Sporocytophaga myxococcoides DSM 11118: one gene and its partner. The protein of the gene in region 1 binds, or shares a complex with, the protein of each later gene. Links are inferred from orthologs where the notes say so. Each region holds a gene or a part of one and is shown in the gene's direction. Other genes may lie near its edges.

What was found.
Region 2: the proteins of uvrB (region 1) and K350_RS0108115 are in contact, whole or in part, in a crystal structure (PDB 7EGT), measured with the Thermus thermophilus proteins. The link is inferred for Sporocytophaga myxococcoides DSM 11118 from one-to-one orthologs. Residues at the interface, in WP_096411307.1 of Thermus thermophilus: Glu23, Leu25, Arg26, Asp27, Gly28, Glu29, Arg30, Phe31, Arg55, Glu326, Asp327, Phe328, Glu379, Ser382, Gln383, His398, Gly400, Arg401; in WP_096412145.1 of Thermus thermophilus: His654, Arg656, Phe657, Gln666, Asp668, Glu669, Lys680, Arg681, Leu682, Ser683, Lys685, Tyr686, Ala687.

The regions. Positions count from the first base shown.
Region 1 is NZ_AUFX01000012.1:56,233-60,320, reverse strand. The notes cover bases 427-3,376. They hold uvrB (excinuclease ABC subunit UvrB), read left to right. Parts: upstream 427-816; coding sequence 817-2,937; downstream 2,938-3,376. Other genes in these bases: K350_RS0115565 (hypothetical protein), read right to left, coding at 3,069-3,275; K350_RS0115575 (shikimate dehydrogenase family protein), read left to right, coding at 427-786. Also shown: K350_RS0115580 (DedA family protein), read left to right, coding at 1-43; more of K350_RS0115575, read left to right, coding at 43-426; K350_RS0115560 (hypothetical protein), read right to left, coding at 3,391-3,609; ribosome biogenesis GTPase Der, read right to left, coding at 3,621-4,088. UniProt on the Escherichia coli protein: The UvrABC repair system catalyzes the recognition and processing of DNA lesions. A damage recognition complex composed of 2 UvrA and 2 UvrB subunits scans DNA for abnormalities.
Region 2 is NZ_AUFX01000005.1:500,736-504,814, reverse strand. What follows is about bases 788-3,728. They hold K350_RS0108115 (ATP-dependent helicase), read left to right. Parts: upstream 788-1,099; coding sequence 1,100-3,358; downstream 3,359-3,728. Other genes in these bases: K350_RS27935 (DUF4290 domain-containing protein), read left to right, coding at 3,399-3,728. Also shown: K350_RS27940 (HAD family hydrolase), read right to left, coding at 68-787; more of K350_RS27935, read left to right, coding at 3,729-4,079. UniProt on the Escherichia coli protein: A helicase with DNA-dependent ATPase activity. Unwinds DNA duplexes with 3'-5' polarity. Translocates on single-stranded DNA with 3'-5' polarity. Initiates unwinding more efficiently from a nicked substrate than double-stranded DNA.

The DNA.
Region 1 (4,088 bases):
TGAATATCTAAAAAGCAAGTTTAGCAAAAAAACTGTAGCTTAATGAATGTATACGGATTAATTGGGTTTCCGCTTACCCACTCTTTTTCCAAGCGCTATTTCAGTGAAAAGTTTGAGAAAGAGGGAATACAAAATTGCAGATACGAACTATTTGAAATAAGGGAAGCCACCGAGCTTCCCTCTGTTATTTCAGCCCAGTCTCAGCTAAAAGGTTTGAACGTGACAATTCCTCATAAAGAGGCTGTGATTCCTATGCTGGATGAATTGGATCCTGCTGCCAGAAAAATCGGCGCTGTCAATGTCATTAAAGTAATAAATGGAAATAAGCTAAAAGGATATAATTCCGATTATTACGGATTTAGAAACTCTCTTATAAAATTTCTTGGAAACGAAGACCCAAAATCTCTGAAAGCATTGATACTTGGAACTGGTGGAGCAGCCAAAGCTGTAATTGCGGCATTGGATGATCTCGGCATTCCTTTTAAAATGGTTTCCAGATCCGGAAGTGAATACCTGCTTAGCTATGAAGATGTGAACGCCACTTTGCTTGCAGAATTCAGACTTATCATCAATACATCTCCACTCGGAATGTACCCTAAAGTTGACGCTTGTCCGGCAATTCCTTACGAATTTCTTACAGAAAAACATTACCTGTTTGACCTTGTTTACAACCCCGAAGAGACCCTTTTCATGAAAAAAGGTGCTACTCAGGGAGCCAAGACAAAAAACGGACTTGAAATGCTGCATCTCCAGGCTGAAAAAGCCTGGGAAATATGGAACAGTTAGCAACTCGCTTGTGTTACCGAGGTTGTGACAATGTTTTTTTATAACCTAAACAAAGGAGCTCAATTGTTTAACATAACATCACACTATAAGCCAACAGGCGATCAGCCCAAGGCCATATCCAAACTTGTAGACGGAGTCAATAAAGGTGAACCTGCTCAGACATTACTTGGGGTTACCGGTTCAGGAAAAACTTTTACCATAGCCAATGTTATTCAGGAAGTGCAGAAGCCAACGCTGATTCTAAGCCACAATAAAACACTGGCTGCTCAGCTTTATGGCGAATTCAAGCATTTCTTTCCTGATAATCTGGTTGAATATTTCATCAGCTACTACGATTACTACCAGCCCGAAGCCTATATCGCTTCTTCCAATTTATATATAGAGAAAGACCTCTCCATTAACGAAGAGATTGAAAAGCTCAGACTTGCTGCCACTTCAGCACTTATGAGCGGACGAAGAGATATTATTGTAGTCGCATCCGTCTCTTGTATATATGGTATTGGAAATCCTGAAGAGTTTGGAAAGAATATAGTAACAGTAGTACAAGGAGAAAAAGTCTCCAGAAATAAGCTCCTCTACTCTTTTGTAGAAATTCTTTATAACAGAACTACTGCAGAATTCAAACGTGGTACTTTCCGTGTTACAGGAGACACCGTTGATGTCTTTCCGGCTTATGCTGACTTTGCTTACAGAATTATTTTCTGGGGAGACGAGATTGAAGCCATTCAGAGAATTGATCCATATTCAGGAAAAAAGCTGAATGATGAAAAGTTTTTTAACCTGTACCCTGCAAATCTTTTTGTAACTGGTAAAGATGCCCTGAAACAAGCTATAACTGAAATTCAGGATGATCTGGTGAAACAAGTGAAGTTATTCGAATTCGAGCAACGTCACCTTGAAGCCAAAAGGATACAGGAACGTACCGAGTTTGATATGGAGATGATGAGGGAAATTGGCTACTGTTCCGGTATAGAAAACTACTCCAGATATTTTGACAGGAGAAATCCGGGCGACAGACCATTCTGTCTGCTGGATTATTTCCCTTCTGACTTTCTGATGGTTATAGACGAAAGCCATGTAACAGTTCCTCAGATAAGAGCTATGTGGGGAGGAGACCGTTCCAGAAAGGTAAACCTTGTCGATTATGGATTCCGTCTGCCTTCTGCGCTTGATAACAGGCCACTTACCTTCAATGAATTTGAAACCATGGCAGCGCAAACCATCTATGTCAGCGCAACACCTGCTGACTATGAATTGAGAAAGTGTGATGGTGTAGTAATAGAACAGATCATCAGACCGACAGGGTTGCTTGACCCACTGATAGATGTAAGACCTAGCGGAAATCAGATAGATGATCTTTTGGATGAAATACACGAACGCGTAAAGGCGAATGACAGAGTGCTTGTAACCACCCTAACCAAAAGGATGGCGGAAGAGCTGACTAAATTCCTTTCAAAGGTTAACGTCAAATGCCGCTATATACATTCTGAAGTAAAAACACTTGACAGGGTTGAGATATTGAGAGAATTGCGTCTTGGTGTTTTCGATGTGCTTGTTGGTGTCAACCTTCTTAGGGAAGGTCTGGATTTACCAGAGGTTTCCCTGGTCGCCATAATGGATGCAGACAAAGAAGGTTTCCTCAGAAATCAAAGATCACTGATTCAAACTATTGGTAGGGCTGCGCGAAATGAAAATGGTAAAGTGATTATGTATGCAGATAAAATCACTGATTCAATGCGCCTTTCTATTGAAGAAACAAACCGACGTCGGGCAATTCAAATGGAGTATAATAAACAACATAATATTACTCCTAAAACAGTATTGAAAAGCCGCGAGGAAATTCTTGGCCAAACCAAAGTTGCAGATTCCCGAAAAGAGACCAGAACATACTATGTTCAGGAAGAACATAAAGATCTTGCCGCAGATCCGGTATTGCAATATCTGAGCAAACCTGAGCTGGAAAAGATGATTCAGAGAACACAGAAGGAAATGGAAAAAGCAGCAAAAGAAATGGACTTCATGGAAGCTGCCCGTTTGCGTGATGAATTATTTGAGTTAAAAAAGCTTGCAGAAAAGAATGATTCTGGAAGTGTACAACAGCAAGAGAAGAAAAGTAGCGAAACCGGAAAAAAAGCCAAAAAATCAAAATAGAATTCTGTCAAGAATACAAAGCTTTAGGTAATCTGTTGAAATTATTCTAAAGCTTTTTTCAATTGATACAAATAAAAAAGCCCTAGTCTAACCAGGGCTTTTTTGAATGTCTTTTGACCAGAGGTCACTAATTAGTGAGCAGCTGGAGCTTCTGCAGGAGCAGCAGCAGTAGTGTCAGCAGGAGCAGCAGCAGTTGTATCTACTGGAGCAACTGGAGCCTCTTCAACGTGAGCAGTGTCAACAGTTTCAGTAGTTGCAGCCTCTTCAGCTTTTTTCTCAGAGCAAGAAGCGAATGATAATGTACCAGCTACGAATAATAACGCAAATAATTTTCTCATAGTAATTAAAACTTTTAATTTAGATTTAAGATGCAAATATATAGATATTTTTAAATCGCAAAAGGAAAAATGGGATTTTTTTAAAAAAAAAATATGTTCCCACTTCCACAATAAACTAATCTTCTAGCAGTTTTTTCAACTTCTTTTTTGCTTTTTTTCCAGCCTTTTCTCCCTCTTCTGCTGTCGCTTCAGCAGCTTCGCCGGTTGCCTCAGCAGCTTCCTCGGATTTTTCTTTCAGTTTATCAAGTGCTTTTTCAGATTTGGATTTTTCCTCGCAAGAAGAAATCATCGCAACCGCTAAAATAAACAAGCTTCCAAATAAAATCTTTTTCATAGGTAGTGAAATTATTTTTTTCTGAATACGATATTAACAGGGACACCTTCAAATCCAAAGTGTTCTCTTAGTTTATTTTCAAGAAACTTTGCGTACGGTGCTTTTATATACTGAGGCAGATTGCAGAAAAACGCAAACGTAGGAGAATGTGTCGGCAACTGCGTTATGTATTTGATCTTGATATGCTTACCCTTCAAAGCAGGAGGGGGATATCTTTCAATTTCAGGTAATAAAGCCTCATTCAAAGCAGAGGTTGAAACCTTCTTGTTTCTACTTTCATAAACGTCAATTGCTGTTTCTATTGCCTTATGAATCCTCTGTTTATTTAAAACAGACACAAAAATAATTGGAATAAAGTCCATACCCGCCAGTTCTGACCTGATCTGATCTTCGAATTTCTTAGCCGTATTGGTATCTTTCTCAATCAAATCCCATTTGTTGACCAGGAGTACTATTCCTTTCCTGTTTCTATTGGCAAG
Region 2 (4,079 bases), on another replicon or contig:
AAATTAAAAAATTATTCCCCAAAAATTTCAATTCCCTTCACTTATCCTGATATTTTGCTGACTTAGATTAACAGGTGGAGATAGCACAATCTGTATTCAAACAATTAATAATAGCTTTAAAATCAATAAAATCATCAAATACAACTGATGCCCCATGATCATATAATATTTGCTTATTTTTTGCACCAATCCCTATAAATCCAAGATTTGCTTTTTTAGCTGTCTGTAAATCCCATAAGCCATCACCCAAAGCTATAACCTTATCGAATCTTTGATTTTCAAAATACCCCATTGCCCTAATAATTGAGGCTTCTACTATTTCCTCCCGGGTTTGTAGCTTATCAGAACTAACAAGCAGAGATTCACTTAAAGGGAAACCAGTATGTGCCAATTTTAATAAAGCAGGTTTCTCCAAAGATCCTGTTGCATAAACCAACGCAAAATCAGATTCAAATAAAATATAATTTATAAATTTTAATGCGCCATCTATCTCCCCAATTGATTTAGCATCAAGCTCCTTTTGAATCTCTTGGTATAATGCATGGCTAAAATTCTTTATATCTGTTTCTGTACAGGGGCATTTCTGATAGGATTCAAAAATTGTCTTAAAGATAAATGAATCAGTATGGTGTTTATATCCTGAAAAATTACTGTCATAATCCGATATCCCAGAATATTTCAGGGCGTTCTTAAATCCAGACTGGTGTACAAACACAGAATCAGTAAGTGTACCATCGATATCAAAAATCAACAAGTTTTCTTTTTGGGGAAATGGCTTCAAATCCATAAACTATTATATACAATTAAAAATCAACCAATTAATAAAATCAAATAAAAGTTTATTTCTGACTTTTGACTAGAAAATTAGCGAAACCAATCTATTTCAGAAGGTGTTTCCTATTAAGTACTGAAAAGTCTGAATGTAAATAATGTCTTCAGGGAGAAATCTTATTTTATCCCTTAATTTAAAAAATTATCAATTCATAATCTCCTAATATCCTCTCCGGATTCAAAATTATAAGTTTTATATAATTCAAAACTTTAAATGGGATTTGAAGAGAAATATATTGTAAATTGCAAACTAGATTAGCAAGCCCAAATGGATTATATAAAAACACTTAATCCCTCCCAAAAAGACGCTGTTATTAATACTGAAGGCCCGAGCATGATTATTGCTGGCGCTGGATCAGGTAAAACCAGAGTATTAACTTTCAGGATTGCCAACCTTATACAAAAAGGGGTAGATCCATTCAATATCCTGGCCCTTACCTTTACCAATAAAGCCGCAAAGGAAATGCGGGAAAGAATTGAGAAGGTTGTCGGTCCGGAAGCCAGAGGACTTTGGATGGGAACCTTTCACTCTGTATTCGCTAGAATTTTAAGAGCAGAGGCAGAGAAAATAGGATATACAAGCAATTTTACAATTTACGATTCAGACGATTCAAAAACACTTATCAAGCAAATCGTCAAGGAGCAATACCTAGATGAAAAGCTTTATAAGCCAAGTACCGTTTTAGCCCGGATTTCAGGAGCCAAAAACCGTCTGATCTCAGCTCAGGAATATCTGAACAATCCACATTTTATGGCGGATGATGCTTCGGCTATGAGGCCTGAAATGGGCAAATTGTACAAACTGTACCAGGACAGATGCTTCAAAGCTGGAGCAATGGATTTTGACGATTTGCTTTTTAACACTAACATTCTGTTTAAAAACCATATCGATGTGGTTAATAAATACCAGAATATATTCAAATATGTGTTGGTAGATGAGTTTCAGGATACAAACCTAAGCCAGTATAGTATTACAAAGAAGCTTTCCGCAAAAAATCGTAACATTTGTGTAGTTGGAGACGATGCTCAGAGTATTTACGCATTCCGTGGAGCTGACATTCAGAATATTCTGAACTTTGAAAAAGATTATCCGGAGTTACAGGTATATAAACTGGAACAAAACTATAGATCTACTAAGGTTATTGTTAATGCAGCTAACTCTGTAATAGGTAAAAATAAAGCACAGCTTAAGAAAAACGTTTTTACTGAAAACGAAACAGGTAAACTGATAGAGATCATCAAAGCTACGTCTGACAATGAAGAAGGACGAATGGTAGCCACAGCAATTTTTGAAGAAAAAATGGCTCACCAGCTTAAGAATAAAGATTTTGCAATCCTTTACAGAACCAACTCTCAGTCAAGAGCATTTGAAGAGGCCTTGAGGAGAATGAATCTTAAATACAAAGTAGTTGGAGGTTTGTCTTTCTATCAAAGAAAAGAGATTAAAGACCTTGTTGCTTATTTAAGATTTACCCTTAACCCAAATGACGAGCAAGCTTTAAGAAGAATCATCAACTATCCTAAGAGGGGAATTGGAGATACGACAGTATCCAAACTTTTGGTAACCGCCGAAGAGCAAGGCGCCTCACTTTGGGATGTTTTAAATAACGTACATTCAATTATACCGGGAAGAGCTGCCGCTGCCATTGAGGGATTTGTTGTACAGATTAAAAACTACATGCGACTTGCTGAAAACAAGGACGCCTTTGAAACAGCAATTGAAGTGGCTCAGTCTTCAGGAATACTGAAAGAATTGTATGAGGATAAAACTGTTGAAGGGCTAAGCAGGTATGAAAACGTTCAAGAACTTTTGAACGGTATTAAGGAATTTGTAGACAACCCCAATATTGAAGATAAAAAGTTAGGTTCTTTTCTTCAGGAAATATCTCTTTTGACGGATATTGAAGAGGAAAAGGACAAAGACAATGACTTTATTGTTCTTATGACCATTCACTCGGCAAAGGGACTGGAGTTTAAAAGCGTTTATATCGTAGGGATGGAAGAAGAGTTATTCCCTTCCCAGATGATGTTGAGCAGCAGAGCTGATCTGGAAGAAGAAAGAAGGTTATTCTACGTAGCGATCACACGTGCACAAAGTAATCTTTGCCTTTCTTTTGCAGCTACAAGATATCGTTTCGGCAGATTGAAAGAATGTGAGCCTAGCAGATTCTTAAATGAATTAGACCCTCAATACCTGAATATCAGCAGAAGAGCAAGACCAGAGCCGAGTGCGGCACCGGCTGCAGCAACAACTTCTTCCTCTCAGGTAATAAAAGCTAAACCAAAAACCGCTTCACCGGTTTTAAGTAAACCAAAGAGTAACTACATCCCTTCTCCGGATTTTAAACCCAGTGATACATCGCAGTTAAAACCAGGAATGAGAGTAGAACATCTAAAGTTTGGATATGGCACGGTAAAAGCAATGGATGTATCCGGAACTGACCGAAAAGCCGTCATTGAATTTAACGATCATGGTGAAAAGACACTTATTTTAAGTTTCGCTAAACTAAAAATTCACACTACCTAGTATTAATATTATTTTTAAGCACGCAATCTAACACTACATTATGGAGATACCAGATCCTTCAACAGGCATTGTTTTAAAAGAATACGGAAGAAATATTCAAAAGCTTGTTGATTATGTGATAAGCATACCAGACCGCGAAGAGAGAGGACGTTATGCCAAAACGCTTATCGAGCTAATGAAGCAGATAAATCCAAACATGAGAGATACCCAGGATTTCGGAAAACTTTGGGACCATCTTTATATCATGTCTGATTTTAAACTCGATGTAGAAACTCCTTTTCCAATGCCTGAAAAATCATTGCTTGGAAAAAGACCAATGACCGTTGGTTATAATAACAACCTGCTTTATTATAAACACTACGGGAAAAATATAGAATTGCTTATTGCAAAAGCATTGCAACTAGATGATAAAGACGATCAGGAAGCAGCTATAATCTATATAGGTAAGCTGATGAAAAGATTTTATCAGACCTGGAATAAAGAAAACATTACAGACGATATTATCATTGAGCAGCTTATAACGATGTCTAAAAACAAGCTGCCAATCAATGCTGAAAAAATCAAAGCTAATAATCTTTTTGATTCCCACGTAAAAGAGATGCGTGAGCCAAAAACCAGCAATCAAAGCGGTGGCAATTCAAATGGCAATGGATACAAAAGAGAATTCCGTGGCAGAGATAATAATAGTAGAGACAACAGAGAATACAGGGACAATAGAGGA